One region of the Flavobacterium chungnamense genome, then DNA from elsewhere that is predicted to be linked to it. Evidence: riboswitches for the same ligand, from Rfam matches in the RefSeq annotation. Region 1 holds a riboswitch; the other holds the start of a gene.

Region 1 (9,049 bases):
GAAAAAAAGCCCCATACTCTGGATAATTGTATGCTGCATGCCATTCGCTATTGCCATGAGTTTGTTTTACAAAGTCTACCATTACACCACTTGGATGACCTTTAAGATGTTCTAAATCTGGAGTATGCGGTAGAACATTAGCTCTAAAATAAGTTACACTTATTGCAGGAGTATCTTGATTATTTTGCGAAAAACAACCTAAAGAAATCAATAAAAATAGATAGTAAAATCTCCTCATTTTAAAAAATTAATTCGCACAAATATAACAGAATAAGTTAAAGAATTAAATCTTTTTGATTTAGAGCGAATGGTTTGGGAATTTTTGAAATCCTAATTCCTGCTTTTCGTTTCAATCTTTTCTTTATAAATGAAATTCATCGAATACCAATAAAAATAAAATCAAAGTGAGATAATCAGGGCTAGTTAGGATATGTCTTTTGCAAAATCTAAATTAAAAACTAAATTTGTTCAAAAAAGATGATAATAAACCCAAATAAAATAAATGAAAATTTAGTGGTTTTAATGACTATTGAAATCATTGCTTTTCTATTCTTTATTAGTTCTGATTCTGTTTCAGCTTTATTAATTTGGTTTTTAACTATATCTATTTTAAACTCAATAGCAGTTTATCTATTAATAAAACACAAACCAAAATATTACAAGACTTCTGTAACAATAATGCTCTCTTTACTCGTTTTTATAATACTATTTATTATAATTTCGGCAATTGCTTTTACACAATTGTACAACCACATTGAATCTAATTAAAAAATTTCTTTAGCAATAGCTTTGATATTTTCAGCTTTACCCATAGAGTAATAATGTAAAACTGGAATTCCTGCCGCCACTAATTCTTTACTTTGCTCAATACACCATTCAATACCAATTTGTTTTACGTGATCATTATCTTTAGCTTTTACAACTGCCATAATCAAATCGTCTGGCAATTCTAAAGAAAAACGATGTGGAATTAAATTCAGCTGCTTCTTGGTTGCAATAGGCTTCAACCCAGGAATAATTGGCACTGTAATTCCAGCTGTTCTGCATTTATCTACAAAATCGAAGAATTTTTTATTATCAAAAAACATTTGTGTAATAATATAATCGGCTCCGTTTCTAATTTTTTCTTTCAAAAAATGAATATCGCTATCCAAACTTGGCGCTTCCATGTGCTTTTCTGGATAACCTGCAACTCCAATACAAAAGTTAGTACAAGCTGAATTTTGTAAATCTTCATCTAAATAAATTCCTTTGTTTAGATTATTAATTTGAGTTACCAATTCAGATGCGTATTCGTTTCCTTCTTTTTCGGGTTTAAAATAGGTTTCGTTTTTCAAAGCGTCACCACGAAGAGCTACAACGTTATTAATTCCTAAGAAATCTAAATCTATCAACAAATTTTCAGTATCTTCTTTAGTAAATCCACCGCACAAAATATGCGGAATAGCATCAACTGAATATTTATTCTGAATTCCGGCACAAATACCAACTGTACCAGGACGTTTTTTTACGATTTTCTTTTGCAAAAGTCCACTTGGTAATTCTTTAAACTCATATTCTTCACGATGATATGTTACATCAATAAATGGCGGCTTGAATTCCATTAAAGGATCAATTCCGTCATAAATAAATTGAATATTTTGCCCTTTCAATGGTGGCAGAATTTCGAATGAAAACAATGGTTTTCCTTGGGCATTTTCTATGTGTTGAGTTACTTTCATAATTTTTAGTTGTCTGTTGTCGGTTATCTGCTATTCTGTTGATTTTGCAACTGATAACTGACAACTGTTTTTAATCTGCTATATTCGGTGCAAGCCATTTGGTTGCTATTTCTGTTGAAATGCCTCTTCGTTTTGCATAATCAATAACTTGATCTTCTTTTATTTTCCCTAATCCAAAATATTTACTTTCTGGATTTGCAAAATAATATCCAGAAACCGATGCTGCTGGCCACATTGCCATACTTTCGGTTAAGGTTACTCCTATTTCTTGTTCTACATTAAGCAATTTCCAAATGGTTGGTTTTTCTAAATGGTCTGGACAAGCAGGATAACCTGGCGCTGGACGAATGCCTTTATATTCTTCATCAATCAAATCTTGATTACTCAAGTTTTCTTCAGAAGCATAACCCCAAATTTCTTTTCTAACTTTCAAATGCAAATATTCTGCAAAAGCTTCGGCCAATCTATCGCCAAGAGCTTTTACCAAAATAGAATTATAATCGTCTAATTGTTTTTCAAATTCAAATGCTTTTTCATCAACTCCAAAACCTGTGGTTACACAGAAACATCCAATATAATCTTGTTTCCCTAAATCTTTTGGTGCAATAAAATCGGCTAATGCAATGTTTGGTGCACCTGCTGTTTTTTGAGATTGTTGTCTTAAAGTTAGAAAAGTTATCGGTTGTCGGTTGTCAGTTGTTAGTTCGATATCGTCATCGTTAATTGTATTTGCTGGAAAAATTCCCATAATTCCTTTAGCAGTTAGCCATTTTTCAGTGACTATTTGTTGCAACATCTTTTTAGCATCATCAAATAAATTTGTGGCTTGTTCGCCCACAACTTCATCTGTCAAAATCGCTGGAAATTTTCCGTGTAATTCCCACGATTGAAAAAATGGTGTCCAATCTATGAAATCTACTAACTCAGAAAGTTCAACTTCAATAGTTTTTGTTCCGATGAAATTTGGTTTTGATGGATTAAAATTATCCCAATTTAATTGGAATTTATTTTTTCTTGCTTCTTCAATGGAAAGATAATTTTTGTCACGGCTTCTACTTAAATAACCTTCACGAAGTTTGTCATATTCTTCTCGAACGGTTTTTGCATATTCTACTTTCGTTTCGTTTTGCAACAAATTACTTGCAACAGTTACTGCACGCGAAGCATCGTTTACGTGAACTACTGTTTCTTTATATTCTGGAGCAATTTTTACTGCTGTGTGTGCACGTGAAGTTGTTGCTCCACCAATCATTATTGGAATTTTGATATTTAATTTATCTAACTCTTTTGCTAAATAAACCATTTCGTCTAAGGATGGCGTAATCAATCCGCTAAGTCCAATAATATCTACATTATGTTCAACGGCTGCTTGAATAATTTTTTCTGGAGGAACCATAACTCCTAAATCAATGATTTCAAAGTTATTACAACCCAAAACCACTGCTACAATATTTTTTCCGATATCGTGCACATCACCTTTTACAGTTGCCATCAATACTTTTCCTGCTGAAGAAGATTTTCCATCTTTTTGTGCTTCAATAAACGGAAGTAAATAAGCAACGGCTTTCTTCATAACACGAGCCGATTTTACTACTTGAGGCAAAAACATTTTTCCGCTTCCGAATAAATCGCCTACGACATTCATTCCTGCCATTAAATTAATTTCAATAACATCAATAGCTTTTTCCGAATTTAATCGCGCTTCTTCAACATCTATTTCTATGAATTCGTCGATTCCTTTTACTAAAGAGTGTGTCAATCTTTCTTGAACAGAACTATTTCTCCATTCTTGAATTGCTTTTTCATTGGTTTTGAAATCACCTTTGAAACTTTCTGCTAAATCTAATAATCTTTCTGTAGCATCATCTCTTCTGTTCAACAAAACATCTTCTACATGCTCTAATAAAATTGGATCGATTTCATCGTAAATCTCTAGCATTTCAGGATTTACAATTCCCATAGTCATACCGTTTTTGATGGCATGATAAAGAAAAGCCGAATGCATTGCTTCACGCACTTTGTCATTGCCTCTAAACGAAAATGAAACATTACTCACACCACCAGAAATGTTGGCATAAGGAAGATTTTCACGAATCCATTTGCTGGCTCTGAAAAAATCTAAAGCATTCAATTTATGTTCGTCCATTCCTGTTGCTACTGGAAAGATATTTGGGTCAAAAATGATATCTTCTGCTGGAAAATGAACCTTATCAACCAAAATGTCATAACTCCTTTTGCAAATTTCGATACGTCTTTCATAGGTATCAGCTTGACCATCTTCATCAAATGCCATTACGATTACAGCTGCTCCGTATCTTTTTATCAACTTGGCATGATGTACAAAAACTTCTTTTCCTTCTTTTAAAGAAATAGAATTTACTACACCTTTTCCTTGAATGACTTTCAATCCAGCTTCGATGATTTCCCATTTGGAACTATCAATCATTACTGGAACTCTTGCAATATCTGGTTCTGCAGCAATTAAATTCAAGAATTTGGTCATAGCATAAACGCCATCCAACATTCCTTCGTCCATGTTGACATCTATAATTTGAGCGCCACCTTCTACTTGTTCTCTGGCAACAGAAAGTGCTTCTTCGTATTTTTCTTCTTTTATTAATCGTAAAAATTTACGTGAACCAGTGACATTGGTTCGCTCACCAACATTAACAAAATTAGTTTCAGGTGTTACGATTAAAGGTTCTAATCCTGATAATTTTAGATATTTGTTCTTTACTTCCGTCATTATATTGTTTCTAAAATTTGTCTTGGTTTGAAATCTTTGGCAACATCTGCTATTGCTTTGATATGTTCTGGTGTTGTACCACAACATCCGCCTATAATGTTTACTAAATTATCTTTTAGATATTCTTTTATAAGAGTTTGCATTTCTAATGGTGTTTGGTCGTATTGCCCGAAAGCGTTTGGTAAACCTGCGTTTGGATGTGCTGAAATATTTAATTGTGTATTCATAGCCAAACGTTGTAAATAAGGTTTTAATTGATCAGCACCAAGTGCACAATTGAATCCGATGCTTAATAATGGAATATGTGAAATGGATATTAAAAATGCTTCGACCGTTTGACCAGACAGTGTTCTACCTGATGCATCTGTAATAGTTCCTGAAACCATGACAGGAATATCAATATTTCTCTCGTCTTTTACTTCTTCGATGGCAAAAAGTGCAGCTTTGGCATTTAATGTATCAAAAATAGTTTCTACTAATAAAACATCGCAACCACCATCGATTAGAGCTTCTACTTGTTGACGATAGGCAATTTTTAAATCATCAAAAGTAACGGCACGAAATCCTGGATCGTTCACATCTGGACTCATGGATGCTGTTCTGTTTGTTGGACCTATTGAACCTGCGACAAAACGTGGTTTATCTGTAAATTCGTCGGCAACTTGTCTTGCTATTTTGGCCGATTCATAATTTAATTCGTAAACCAAATCTTCCATATGGTAGTCGGCCATTCCGATGGTAGTTCCAGAAAAAGTGTTGGTTTCAACAATATCAGCTCCTGATTGAAAATACAGACGGTGGACTTGTTTTACAGCTTCTGGCTGTGTTATTGAAAGTAAATCGTTATTTCCTTTTAAGGGATGAGGAAAATCTTTGAAACGTTCGCCACGAAAATCTTCTTCAGAAAAATTGTTGCGTTGTAACATAGTTCCCATGGCTCCATCGAGAACTAGGATTCTTTCTTTTATTGCTTGGTTTATTTTTGACATATAAATAGCACAACTTTTAAAGTTGCTGTTGTTTAATTATATGTTATCATGGAAAGTGAGAAGAAAATCTCGTGGTTATCTTTGCTTAAATTTACTTTAAACTAGAATGTAGCACCTTCTACAGTGTAGGGTTGCTAAGCTTTCATCGGGTCTATTCCCTCGGGCTTTCGTGATAACAATCAATAAGTTTATGAACACTACAAAGTAATGACATAGAAATTAGAATTACAAAAAAAACGTATAATATGTTTAAAAATATTACGATAACGATATAATTCCATAAAAAAAGGAGCTTTGCAGCTCCTTTTATCAAACATTAAAAATATTTAATTATTTTTTTATAATTTTTGATGTCCCAACACCTAAATCTGATTGTACTCTTACGAAGTATACACCAGAATTTAAGTCCGAAACATTAACTTGTAAAGCTTCTGTAGATGACCCATTAACTTGACTAACAATTCTTCCGTTAATATCTAATACTTCAACTTTTTCAATTGCAACTCCGTTTTTAGTATTTAATGTGAATACATCACTTACTGGGTTTGGTTGAATTGAAAAGTTTCCTGTAAAGAAATCTTGTGTATTAGCAGCTGGTCTATCAACTAAAAAAGTATCTAAACCAATTATATCAGAATTTGCACCTCCAGGTCCACCGTCTTCAACAAAATAACGAAATGCAAATCTAACATTTGTTAATCCAGACAATCCTGTAACAGTATAAGTATACTGACCCCATGCTGTTGGATAAGAAGTTAAATCATAATCAGGATTAACATCAACTAACAAATTAGTAAAATCTCCTAAACCAGTAGCACCTCCAGAAGGTAAAGAAGTAAACGCACCTGCAGTGCTCATTCTTAACTGTAATCTGTCAGCATACAAAGCTGCTGCATTTCTACCAATTCTAGTATAAAAAGAAACTACATCTCCATTTTGCACATCAACTGCTGGAGAAATTAACCAGTTACTAATAGTTCCTGTACCTGCTGTTGAAGAAGTTCCTGTGCTAGTGTAATTAATTAAAGCAAAAGAAGTTCCTCCTCCAGCTTGTCCACCACCTGCAAATGTTGTTGTTGGTGCAGTTGCTGGGATACTCCAAGTAGGGGCTCCAGTATATACAGGAGAGCTTTGATTGGTAACTTCCCATCCAGCGGTTAACATTGCAGCTGTTGTTCCGTTAAATCCAAAAGAGTAAACAACTTGTGATTGACCTAAAAAAGGAGCAAAACACAATAATAAAAGTAGTTTTTTCATCATAGTATGTATATTTATTAATTTTATTAAAGACAAATATATAAAAAAAAACAATTAAATATTTTTTTACTTAAAAACTTTTCTAAATTTGCAACACAAATAAATGAGGAAAAATTTGAACTGATTGCAACCTCTTAAAAAAATGCTAAAGCAGAATCCCTTCTTTAGCTTTTACTTGCAATTTTTCTTTTTTCTTCACAAAAATTAATTTTAAAATAAATTATATTATGGCTTATTTATTTACGTCAGAGTCAGTGAGTGAAGGACATCCAGACAAAGTTGCTGATCAAATTAGTGATGCGTTAATCGATAACTTTTTAGCATTTGATGCTGAATCAAAAGTAGCATGTGAAACTTTAGTTACAACTGGACAAGTAATTCTTGCTGGAGAAGTTAAATCAAATACTTACTTAGATGTTCAACAAATTGCGAGAGATGTAATCAAGAAAATTGGTTATACCAAAAGCGAATATATGTTTGATGCAGATTCTTGCGGAATACTTTCGGCAATTCACGAACAATCTGCTGACATTAATCAAGGTGTTGACCGAGCTAACAAAGAAGAGCAAGGTGCAGGCGACCAAGGTATGATGTTTGGTTATGCCACTAATGAGACAGAAAACTATATGCCCTTAGCATTAGATTTATCTCACGCTTTGTTGATTGAATTGGCTAATTTAAGAAGAGAAAATAATGAAATTGCTTATTTGCGTCCCGATGCTAAATCTCAAGTAACATTAGAATATTCTGATGACAATAAACCACAACGTATTGATGCTATTGTAATCTCTACTCAACACGATGATTTTATTAAACCTTTATCAAACTCTAGAGAAGACAAAGACAAGGCTAATGATGAGATGTTGGTTAAAATTAAAAGTGATTTGATTTCTATTTTAATTCCTAGAATCAAAGCAAAGTATCCTCAATATGCTCATTTATTTAATGAAAACATCACTTATCACATTAACCCAACTGGAGTTTTTGTAATTGGTGGACCACATGGAGACACTGGTTTGACAGGAAGAAAAATTATTGTTGATACTTATGGAGGAAAAGGTGCTCACGGTGGTGGTGCATTTTCAGGAAAAGATCCAAGTAAAGTTGACCGTTCAGCAGCTTATGCGACACGTCATATTGCTAAAAACTTAGTTGCAGCAGGATTATGTGATGAAGTATTAGTTCAAGTTTCTTATGCTATTGGAGTTGCAAAACCTACTTCTATTAATGTAGTAACTTATGGCACATCAAAAGTAAACATGACTGATGGGGAAATTAGCAAAGTAGTTGAAAAAGTATTTGACATGCGTCCGTACTTTATTGAACAACGTTTAAAATTAAGAAATCCAATTTATAGTGAAACTGCTGCTTACGGACATATGGGAAGAACTCCTGAAACAGTTACTAAAACGTTTCAACTTCCAAATGGAGCACCTAAAACGGTTACTGTTGAATTATTCACTTGGGAAAAATTAGATTTTGTAGATCAAGTAAAAGCTGCTTTTGGATTGTAATATTTCAAAAGAAATTATAAAAAAAACCTGACTATTTTTAGTCAGGTTTTTGGTTTTTAATAAGCTCCTGTTTTCATTTTTTCTAGAACAATCTTGTACTGTTCGGTTTGTTCCGTAGAATTATCTTTAATATTTTCAATTGCTTTTAACTCTGTTGCAATTGCTTTTTCTTTCTCACCATTTTTATAGTAAAGTTGTGCTAAAGTATCTAAATAATAGCTATTATCTTTTTCGATTTTTAAACTGGTTTCGCTCCAAAAAATAGCTTTTTTTACCCAATTCACATCTTTGTTTTTCTCTACAACTGTCCAGGCGGCTTCATTTGCATTATTTGCAAACTCATATTTAAAATCATTCCAACCAATTCCGGCTTCGTTATTTTGCTTGTAAGCATTATCTAAATTTTCAATTAAATTGGTGTTTTCTTTAACTATAGTATTAAAAAAATCTTCATACTGCACAAGAAATTCTTCAAAAAATTCTGATCTCTTTAATGCATTCATATAACTATTTTTAACTAGAAGATTGTTATTTGTAATAGTTAATAAATCTTTATATGACTTTAAAACCTTTGTTTGATATTCTTTAGAAGGATTATTACTTAAATCAGAATTCCTATCAAGAACACCTATAAGCGTATAATTTAAATTGTAATAATCATAATTGGTTGCCACTGTATCGTTAAACTTTGTGTTAGTAATAATTTTATAATGTTTATTAATATAATTTATAGATTGTAAATCGGTTGGAATTACAATTGGCTCAGATGAATTGTATAAAGCTTTATTGAATCCATCATAATTAAATTCTCTTAGAATAATA
Region 2 (9,049 bases), on a different contig from region 1:
AAGCCTTTAAAGCTGTTTTTAGCTTATAAATTCCACTCTTGATATTTTGCCTAATTACAGTTACTTTGTATTTGGTTTCTAATTGGGCAATCAAATGATGCGCTTCGTTAGGTTCTACCTGATCTAATTGTCTTCTTCTTGCATTGTAAATATCTAAAACCAATTGCGGATTCTTGTCAAAACCTTCAGGTGAAGCTACCTCTTCTATTTTGTGCTTGTTCCATAAGCCATTGGCATCACGAAAGGTACTAATGCAGCTTTCTTGACTGATACGGCTCCGGTTAAAAAAAAACGATATGGTTTGTTTGTTGCATTACAGTGTCGATTTTTTAAACTTATATAAGCTATAGTTCAAATAAAGAAACCTAATTCCTAAAAACAGCAAAAGAAATGGATACACTATGCAAAAAACAATGAAATTAAATTCATAATAAGATATTCCTACTAGATTTGACATGTTAATAATAAAATCGGTGCAATACACATACAGTTGCCCACCTAAGTTTTCAATTATTTCCATTTTTATGCTTTTTTAGAGTTGCGATTTTTATAGTTAAATGACGATTCCAAATAATAAGTACTCCAATCGTCAAAGGAAAGAAAACTACATATAGCAATATATTTGCTGCTCCATAATTACCTGTTGCCATTAGTAATCGAATGGTTCCAAAATAAATTGGGTCGGTATATGGAAAACTGGTTTTTAGCCATTTCGTATGATGTTTTTTACAATACAACGTGTTATTATGACATATCCACGTACATTGTTTGGCATCTGCTTTATTACTATTTATTGCTTCAATCGTGTTAACTCGATAGCCTTTTTCCTTCTTTTTAAGGGCAATTGTTTCATTCACAATTACCATGAATAAGAATGGTAGTAAAAAGACCGTTATATTGAATCCAATGGATTTTAATTTTTTAATTTTCATTATTATATGCTTTATATTTGAATATAAAAACTACTAAAATATGTTTCCTCTGAGTTTTTTTTTGAATTTACAAACTATTTAAATGGTCATAAATATCGTTATCGCTGTATTATTTTTCTCAATTAATGAGATAGCTGATGTTTTCATAAACATAACAAATTAAAAATGAAACTACTGTTATGCCAAAAAAATGTAACTAAAAATTGCATTTATCAACACATTTGAACGACTGTTCTGCATACTAAGCCACCATGTCGTGAGTTGATCGGTTGGCTAACCCAATGGATTATCTTGATGCTTAATTAATATATACTTTTTGTTTATTAAACCAAAAGTAATTTTTAATAGGCACTAATTTATTACCTATTAATTCAACAGGAAATGCATAAGAGACTGAAAGTAAGGTATTCGTTTTCGGACAAATTGAAATAATTTCAGAATAATCCCAACCTCTACTTATTATTTCTTGCTCCAAAGTATTGAGGTATATACTGAGTAAAACTCCGAAAGTTTTTAGGCCTACATTTCCATTAAAAGTCTTGACTAACGATTCATCAGAATAACTCTTGAATTGATTAATCCACTGCTCTCTTTGTTCGGCAAACTGATTCATAACATAGCAATTAAAATTATACACTTATTGTCATGTCGTATCAAAACGGTAAAAAATAATATTTCTCAACACATTTGAACGACTGTTCCGCATACTAAACCACCGTGTCGTGAGCTGATCGGTTGGCAGGAAATAAATTCCTTCCAGATGCTGGGTGCATAATTAAATAAAAAAAATGAAACATACAATAAAAATATTTTAATAAAATAAAAATTATTTAAAATATTAATTATCAATAACTTTAAAATTATTTATATAGAAATGTTGTTAAAAATTTTGTAGATTGAAAGTTTATTAATATCTCTGCAAAGTATTTCGAACCCATTTAGGGTACCAACCGAGTGTAGACACCACGGTGGTAAAACAATACGGGCCCGTCCGGTCAAAATAAACGTAAGTTTACCCAGACAAACCTTATTTTCGAAATACAAGTAACGATAGTTTAACTTAATCATTATTTGTATGAAAAATGTATTGTACGTTTTTTTTAATGACCACACTTCCCTTCAAATTGAGGGTGTGGTCAAAAAAACGGAGGACACTTTTTTAAAAGTGCACGAACTTAAAGAAGGTAATTTGCCTTTATTTATTGAATTAGAACACCAACAGGTAAATACTTTACTTGAACTTACCAAAATGTATCCCTATGTTTTGTTGTATTTTAATCAAGAAGATGATGGGATTCTATTTAAAGGAGCCGCATTTAATTGTAACGAATCTGAAATGCAGTTTTCCATTACGACTCAGTACAAAAAGATTCTTTTATTACCTCTTCCGATTAGTTTTAAGTTAAATGAGGTAACACATATTAATTTATTTGTTTAGTTATGGATACTAATTCAAAAAATAAAGAAAACGAAAATTGGCACGAACATAAAATGTTTAAAGATGGTTATGGCAAGTTCCCTTATGTAATACTAAAAGTGGGCTATGCTTTATTTATGCAAATTCCAATCCATTTTAATAAAAACAATGATTTTATTAATTATCCAGGCACCCATATCAATGGTATTTCTGAACAAGAGATAAAAGATTTCGAACAAGAGTATTCCGCACCGCTTCATGAAAAAATTATTGAACATTGTTTATGGATTAAAAACAAAATCGAAGCAGAGAAAGCTAAACCCATCAAAATGTGCTTGGTGGAAGGTCCTGAAACATCTTATTATTTTGATGAAGAGGGTATCCAATTTAGTACCAATATTCCAGGTGGTGGTACATTACTTACACAAGACAACAAAGTGATTGGTATGAATGTGCAACATTATTTATAATTAGTAACTTAAAACAAATGCTTATGTAAAATCAAAGAATTTAAGGTTAAACAATATTTCAAAAACAATAAAGTCAAAGAACAAAAAAGCAACCATCATTCTCATTTCTAACTAAAAAACATTAATAATAATGATATACATCAAATCAGAAGCTTATTTAACCGAAAAAGGACAATGTGCTGTAAATGAAGATACTATAGTATTTGAAAAAGAAGCACTTTACCTGATTTGTGATGGCGTGGGAGGAAATGGGAATGGTCAAGTTGCTTCAAAATTAGTGGCAGCAACTGTAAATAACTTTTATAAAAACAATCCTAATTTCGAATTATCGAATTTAGAAGTTACAATAGCGGATGCAATTATACAATTTAAGAAGAAAAATTCATCCATGATGCTAATGGCTAGCACTATTGCTTTGACTCGATTGACAACCAAGTCAATACAAATTGCTTGGATTGGCGATAGCTTAGTTTACCATATCAGAAATGGACATTGCAACTATAAAACAAAAGGGCATACATGGGTTAACGAAGCTATTGATAAAGGTGAAATCACAACACTAGAACAGTATTTTCATCCCAATAAAAATCAAGTTACACGAATCATAAATGGGAACCAACCTCCTACTCCACTAGATTGTCATATAGTAACAGACCTTCAAGAAAATGATTATTTTTTACTGATTTCAGATGGCGTATTAGAAGCTTTCATTGAAGATGATTTAATGGCACTGTTTAAATCTAATGATTCATGCACTGAAATCATAACGACCATCAACCAACAATGTGCACAATTTTCTATTGATAATTATTCGGCTATTCTTTATCAGATTGGAATAAATGAAAATTAAAAAAAATATCAGTAAATCAGTTACTATCAATCACAAAATCAATTTAACTAAATCAAAATGAAAAAATTACTCTTACATATACCACATGCTTCTGTTGTTATACCTTTCTATGATGGTTATATCAACGACCAATTAAAAATTGAAAAGGAACAATTAAAATTAACCGATTGGTACACCGACGAATTGTTTTTCTCGTCATCGGATATCCTGATTAAAGCTCCATTTTCTAGAATATTTTGCGACGTAGAACGATTTGAAAATGATGCTGATGAAGTAATGTCAAAATATGGAATGGGTGCTGTTTATACGCATTTTGATTCAGGTGAATTAATGAGAGAAGTTACACCAAATCTAAGAAATAGTATCATGCAAGAGTACTATTGGAAGCATCATAATGAATTTACTTTTGCGGTTTCTAACGAATTGGAAAAAAACGGAACCTGTTTAATCGTTGATTGCCACTCTTATCCTTCGACACCCGTTACTCGCGATTTAAATCAATCTCCTCAACGTCCTGATTTTAATATTGGGATTGACCCTTTTCATACGCCACAATTCCTCATCGATGCTTCCGTTGCATTTTTTGAAGAAAAAGGATATAGTTTAGGAGTAGACTGGCCATATAGTGGTACCATAGTACCAATGGCTTTTTATCAAAAAAATCCAAACGTACATTCTATTATGCTAGAAATTAATAGAGGATTGTATTTACTGGAGCCAGGAAATGAAAAATCAGAACAATTTACAGCAATAAAGCAAGTAGTTCAAGACTTTTTAAAAATGCTAAAAAACAAGTATTAATTTGTATAAGAAAATAATTTTATTTATTTCTGTACTTCCATTCAAACCTAAAGTACACTCTTATGATACCAACTACTCTATTAGAAGCTTACAAAGCTACTTGTTATGAAATAATTCAATCCAAAATTGCAATTTTTATTGGACAAGAAAACGAAGCTTTACAAACCTTTTTAAAAGAAAATGAAATTACAAACTGGTGCTTTATAACCGCTTGGAATCCGTTTTCTAATGTTTTACCAATCGAAGAAAATAGCGCATTAAACGAATCATTAAAATTGGATTTGAAAGATTATAAAATACTTGAAGCAGAAGGAAAAGACACTATTGGAAATTGGCCACCAGAACCTAGTTTTTTTGTAGCCAATATTTCAGAAGAGCAAGCGATTGCATTGGGGAATAAATACCAACAAAACGCAATTGTATATGGCACAATAAATCAACCTGCTAGATTAATTACTTTAGTACCTATAGCATCGTAACCTATGTTGTATAACACCCATTATAAAAAAAAGAAAACAGCTATCCACTCCATTCATTACTATAATGAAAGGGGTGAAAAAGTAGGCGTATTTTCCTCCTATTCACTCATTATTTCTGAAATTAATTTATTAGGAATAACTACAAAAGGAGTAAGTATCAGAGAAATTCAAAATAAAGTTAGTCAATTATCGTTGGACAATTATATGAAACTGAACTTTGAAGAAGATGTTGATTACTTTACCCTTAAAAAAAATCAAATTAAATACAGCGTGCTTATACATCATTTAAAAGAACTCAATTACTGGCTATATGATTATAATCCCAATATAATGCCAAAAGATATTGGATTTGACTATAGACTAACTAAATAATTATTTTTGTTCCCATGAAAAAAATTTTTGTTTTCTCTTTTTTATTTCTTTTAGGATGGCTCGTATATTACTTTTATCCTGAATATCAATTACCTAAAAATTCAAAAATAGATGCTATGATAGTATACAAATCAAAACATCAATTATTAGCATTCAGCAAAGGGAAATTAATAAAAACATATACTATATCATTAGGCAGAAATCCAGTTGGTGCTAAAGAATATGAAGGCGATCAAAAAACTCCTGAAGGAATGTACTCTATCCATGATAAAAATCCGAATAGTGGTTGGCATAAAAACTTGGGCATTTCTTATCCCAATCAAAATGATATGGCGAAAGCTAAAAGATTGGGCAAACCTGCAGGTGGTGATATTAAAATTCATGGCTTAAAAAATAGAAAGGGTTACATTGGTAAATTCCACCGTTGGCAAGATTGGACTTTAGGCTGTATTGCCGTTACGAATACCGAAATAGATGAATTGTATGCTGCTGTTAGCGTAGGTTGTACAATTGAAATTAAACCATAACAATTTATAAAAAATAGAATTATGAAAAAAATAGTATTGCTATTGTTGGTTGGGATTTTTTGCTCATTTACTACCCATACACCAAAAACTATTTACATCCAACCGCTTGGAGATGTAAATCAAAAATACCTTACCTACGTTAAAAATTCAGTTACTGATTTCTATGGCTATACTTGTGTAATTCAACCAAAAGTAAATCTTACAAAGGATATTTTAGCCGCTAGTAAAACCCGTTATGAAGCCAGTAAAATTTTAAATAAATTCAAATCAAATGAAAATCTTTTACTAATTACAGAAAAAGATATCGCCTACCGAAAAAGTACTTCGTTTACCGAATGGGGCATTTTTGGACTTGGACTACGACCAGGAAAAACCTGTGTTATCTCCACTTTTAGACTTAAAAAGGGTGTAACTACACAAAAAATGTTAGTTCGTCTTAAAAAAGTAGCGCTGCACGAAATTGGCCATAATTTAGGACTTATACATTGCACCCATCACAAAGATTGTTTGATGAATGATGCCAAAGGCACCATACAACAAGTGGACCGAGAAAAAATATGGTTTTGTTCTAAGTGTTCGAAAGTGATTCATAAATAATTAAAATCATAAATTATGAAATATTACATTGTTATAATATTAGCTTTAGTTGTATTGTTTTTATTGACAACCTATTTAGAAGGATTGGGGTTTTTTATCTTTATCGGTTTAATAATTGGTTATATTTTTTATCATACTAAAGATTAATTTAAAATTTACAAAATGAACAATATGGTACTTTGGCTGATATTATTAATCGTTTGTATTTGGTTATTAACAAGAAAGTGTGATTAGTGCAATTATTTACACTTTTTAATTTATCCAAATATTTTACACAGACACAATATGGCGATGTTGCGATTTATATTTGTATTAAATTAAAAATATTGATATCTTCATACTAATTTAACTACTCTATGCAATACCTTCGTTTATCTAGGAAAGCAACTCCTTTTTATTGTCCTGTTACTGGCGAACAACTTTTATATGAGGATAATTATCATTCTTCTGTTGCTACTTTGTTTCATTTTATAGATATTGATGGAGGAAAGCTCATTGATGAAAAACCAGAAATTAGACTTCTCTATAATGAGGCATTAGAAGAGCTACTTGAAGGAAAATATAACAACTACAACTTTAAATTCGATGCTTCAGAAGCAACTAAAGCTTTTGATGTTTTGGTGCATGTAAAGTTAAAGAACCATACTAATACCGTTTTGTTTGAACTTTGTGATTCAGGAACTGCTTGTGGACCAATATCGAATAGCGTTTTTATTGGCATTGATATGGGATTTATCAATACTTCTGAGAAAGCTGAAATTGATTTTGAAACGTTTACTTTTTGCTTTTCAGGTTTTGAAAATTATGAAAGTGTTTTATTCAATGCTACTAAACATAAACCATTATTAAACGGATATGCGTTGTTTATGGAAGATACTATGGGGTGCGGTGGATTCTACTTTATTAACAATGAAGAGGAATGGATAAACTTGCTCCCTGCTCTAGTTCTGTTGGACCATATAAATCAAGAATATACAAGTATCCCAATTGAGGTGTTTGATTCATTGCAAAAAGTGTATTTGGACTATTTTAACACTGGTTTATATGAGCAATTACCCCAGGATTTTACTACTGATTTGAATGCTGTATTAACGGATTATAAAATTGTTTTTTTTGGTAAAGTAACTGATTTACTTGAAGCAAACTCTGAGTTTTCAACTGAATTACTTGAGGAATTTGATAACAATACTAAAACACATCTTGATGATTTCTTAATTTTTTTAAGTAGTTACTCTAAATATTAAAATTTACTATTATGGAAGAACCTTTTAAGCAAGAGACAACTGCTTTTTTAAATGACTATTATGATGCAATAGGAATTACGTCGGAAGAGTTGAAAAAGAGTTTAAAAATAGAGAAGGCATCTGATGAAGAACTATTAGCGCAATTTTCAGAAGAAGAAATTCAGATGGGTATTGATGAGTATGATGAACTTTTCGAATTAATATATTCTTTACTTTATTTTAAATCAATTAATGATAATAAACAATATTTTTTAAAATTGGAATTATTAAAAGAATTTAACAACGAATCATTTTCAAAAACGATATTGAAAAAGTATTTGAACTTTGAAAAAACAATTTTTATTAAGTAATTTATGAAACATATTATTGACCATAAAATAGGTAAAATTGAAATCAATATTACATCCAGTAATCTTGAAAAACATAAAATTGAAAATGGCCTTCTAGTATCAAGACAATGTGGTGATTGCAAATTATTTTTAGATTTTAATGATTTTGATTCTAGAGTTATTAATGGGGAGAGAAAAATCCATACCAAATGTAGGCAATGCCACAAGATAAGAAAGTTGTTAAAAAATTCATTAAAACGGTTTGGTAAAGATTCTAGAACTGAAACTATACTTGGAATTTCTTACCAAAACTTTTTGGAATGGTTGAATTATGGGGATCTAAAGCATACAGACAAGGGACTTCATATCGATCATTGTGTACCACAAAGTTTAGGACAAAACAGAGAAGACATGAAAATATTAAATCACTATTCCAATTTACAATTGATGAATGAAACTGAAAATTTGGAAAAGAGTAACAAATACATTTACAAAAATCAATTAGAAAGGGTTATTTTACATTCTAATAATCCTGAAAGACTACTTGAAATAATTAAACTATCAAATATAATAATAAAATAGTTATCTAATTGAAAACTATGAAGGTGAATTAAAATGCGATTTTTAGAGTTCATTAATTTATTGCCAGCTGTTTTTTTTTATTATCGACACTATTTGTCTATACTGAAATTTATTTTTGATGTTTGGTTTTAAGTTTGGAATTAATTTATGTATAATTTTTTTTATAGTTGTATTTTGGTATATTTGATTTTTAATCTATTTGATGGCTGTTGACCTTTCTGAACTATTAGTGATTGGCGTTTCTACGAGAGCGTTGTTTAACCTTGAAGTTGAAAATGATCTTTTTCAAAGTCAAGGTATTGCTGCTTTTAGAGCTTATCAATTAGAAAAAGAAGAGGAACTATTAGCGCCTGGCACTGCTTTTTATTTGGTTAAAAGTTTGTTGGAATTGAATAAAATTGCCCATAAGAAAATAGTTGAAGTGGTTGTTATGTCTCGTAATAGTGCCG

The links. A riboswitch is a leader RNA that binds a small molecule or an ion and turns the genes downstream of it on or off. The one in region 1 is predicted to bind S-adenosylmethionine.
Region 2: another riboswitch for S-adenosylmethionine. It lies ahead of ABD771_RS10170 (hypothetical protein); the one in region 1 lies ahead of ABD771_RS03080 (homocysteine S-methyltransferase family protein).

What each region holds. Positions count from the first base shown of each region.
Region 1 covers NZ_BAABCS010000004.1:175,806-184,854, forward strand. Annotated here, with positions in the region: gene ABD771_RS03060 (acyloxyacyl hydrolase) at 1-238, opposite strand, end outside; gene ABD771_RS03065 (hypothetical protein) at 478-768, shown strand; gene metF (methylenetetrahydrofolate reductase [NAD(P)H]) at 765-1,721, opposite strand; gene metH (methionine synthase) at 1,792-4,467, opposite strand; gene ABD771_RS03080 (homocysteine S-methyltransferase family protein) at 4,467-5,456, opposite strand; SAM riboswitch class I at 5,529-5,635, opposite strand; gene ABD771_RS03085 (T9SS-dependent choice-of-anchor J family protein) at 5,787-6,716, opposite strand; gene metK (methionine adenosyltransferase) at 6,941-8,227, shown strand; gene ABD771_RS03095 (hypothetical protein) at 8,284-9,049, opposite strand, start outside.
Region 2 covers NZ_BAABCS010000018.1:113,970-123,018, reverse strand. Annotated here, with positions in the region: partial or broken gene ABD771_RS10185 (Sir2 family NAD-dependent protein deacetylase) at 41-298, opposite strand; gene ABD771_RS10180 (hypothetical protein) at 507-932, opposite strand; SAM-I-IV-variant riboswitch at 1,140-1,235, opposite strand; gene ABD771_RS10175 (hypothetical protein) at 1,231-1,545, opposite strand; SAM-I-IV-variant riboswitch at 1,606-1,701, opposite strand; SAM-I-IV-variant riboswitch at 1,851-1,945, shown strand; gene ABD771_RS10170 (hypothetical protein) at 2,008-2,370, shown strand; gene ABD771_RS10165 (hypothetical protein) at 2,373-2,819, shown strand; gene ABD771_RS10160 (PP2C family protein-serine/threonine phosphatase) at 2,950-3,669, shown strand; gene ABD771_RS10155 (N-formylglutamate amidohydrolase) at 3,727-4,470, shown strand; gene ABD771_RS10150 (DUF3293 domain-containing protein) at 4,533-4,949, shown strand; gene ABD771_RS10145 (hypothetical protein) at 4,953-5,321, shown strand; gene ABD771_RS10140 (L,D-transpeptidase family protein) at 5,438-5,848, shown strand; gene ABD771_RS10135 (matrixin family metalloprotease) at 5,870-6,445, shown strand; gene ABD771_RS10130 (hypothetical protein) at 6,802-7,689, shown strand; gene ABD771_RS10125 (hypothetical protein) at 7,701-8,039, shown strand; gene ABD771_RS10120 (hypothetical protein) at 8,043-8,600, shown strand; gene ABD771_RS10115 (5'-nucleotidase) at 8,803-9,049, shown strand, end outside.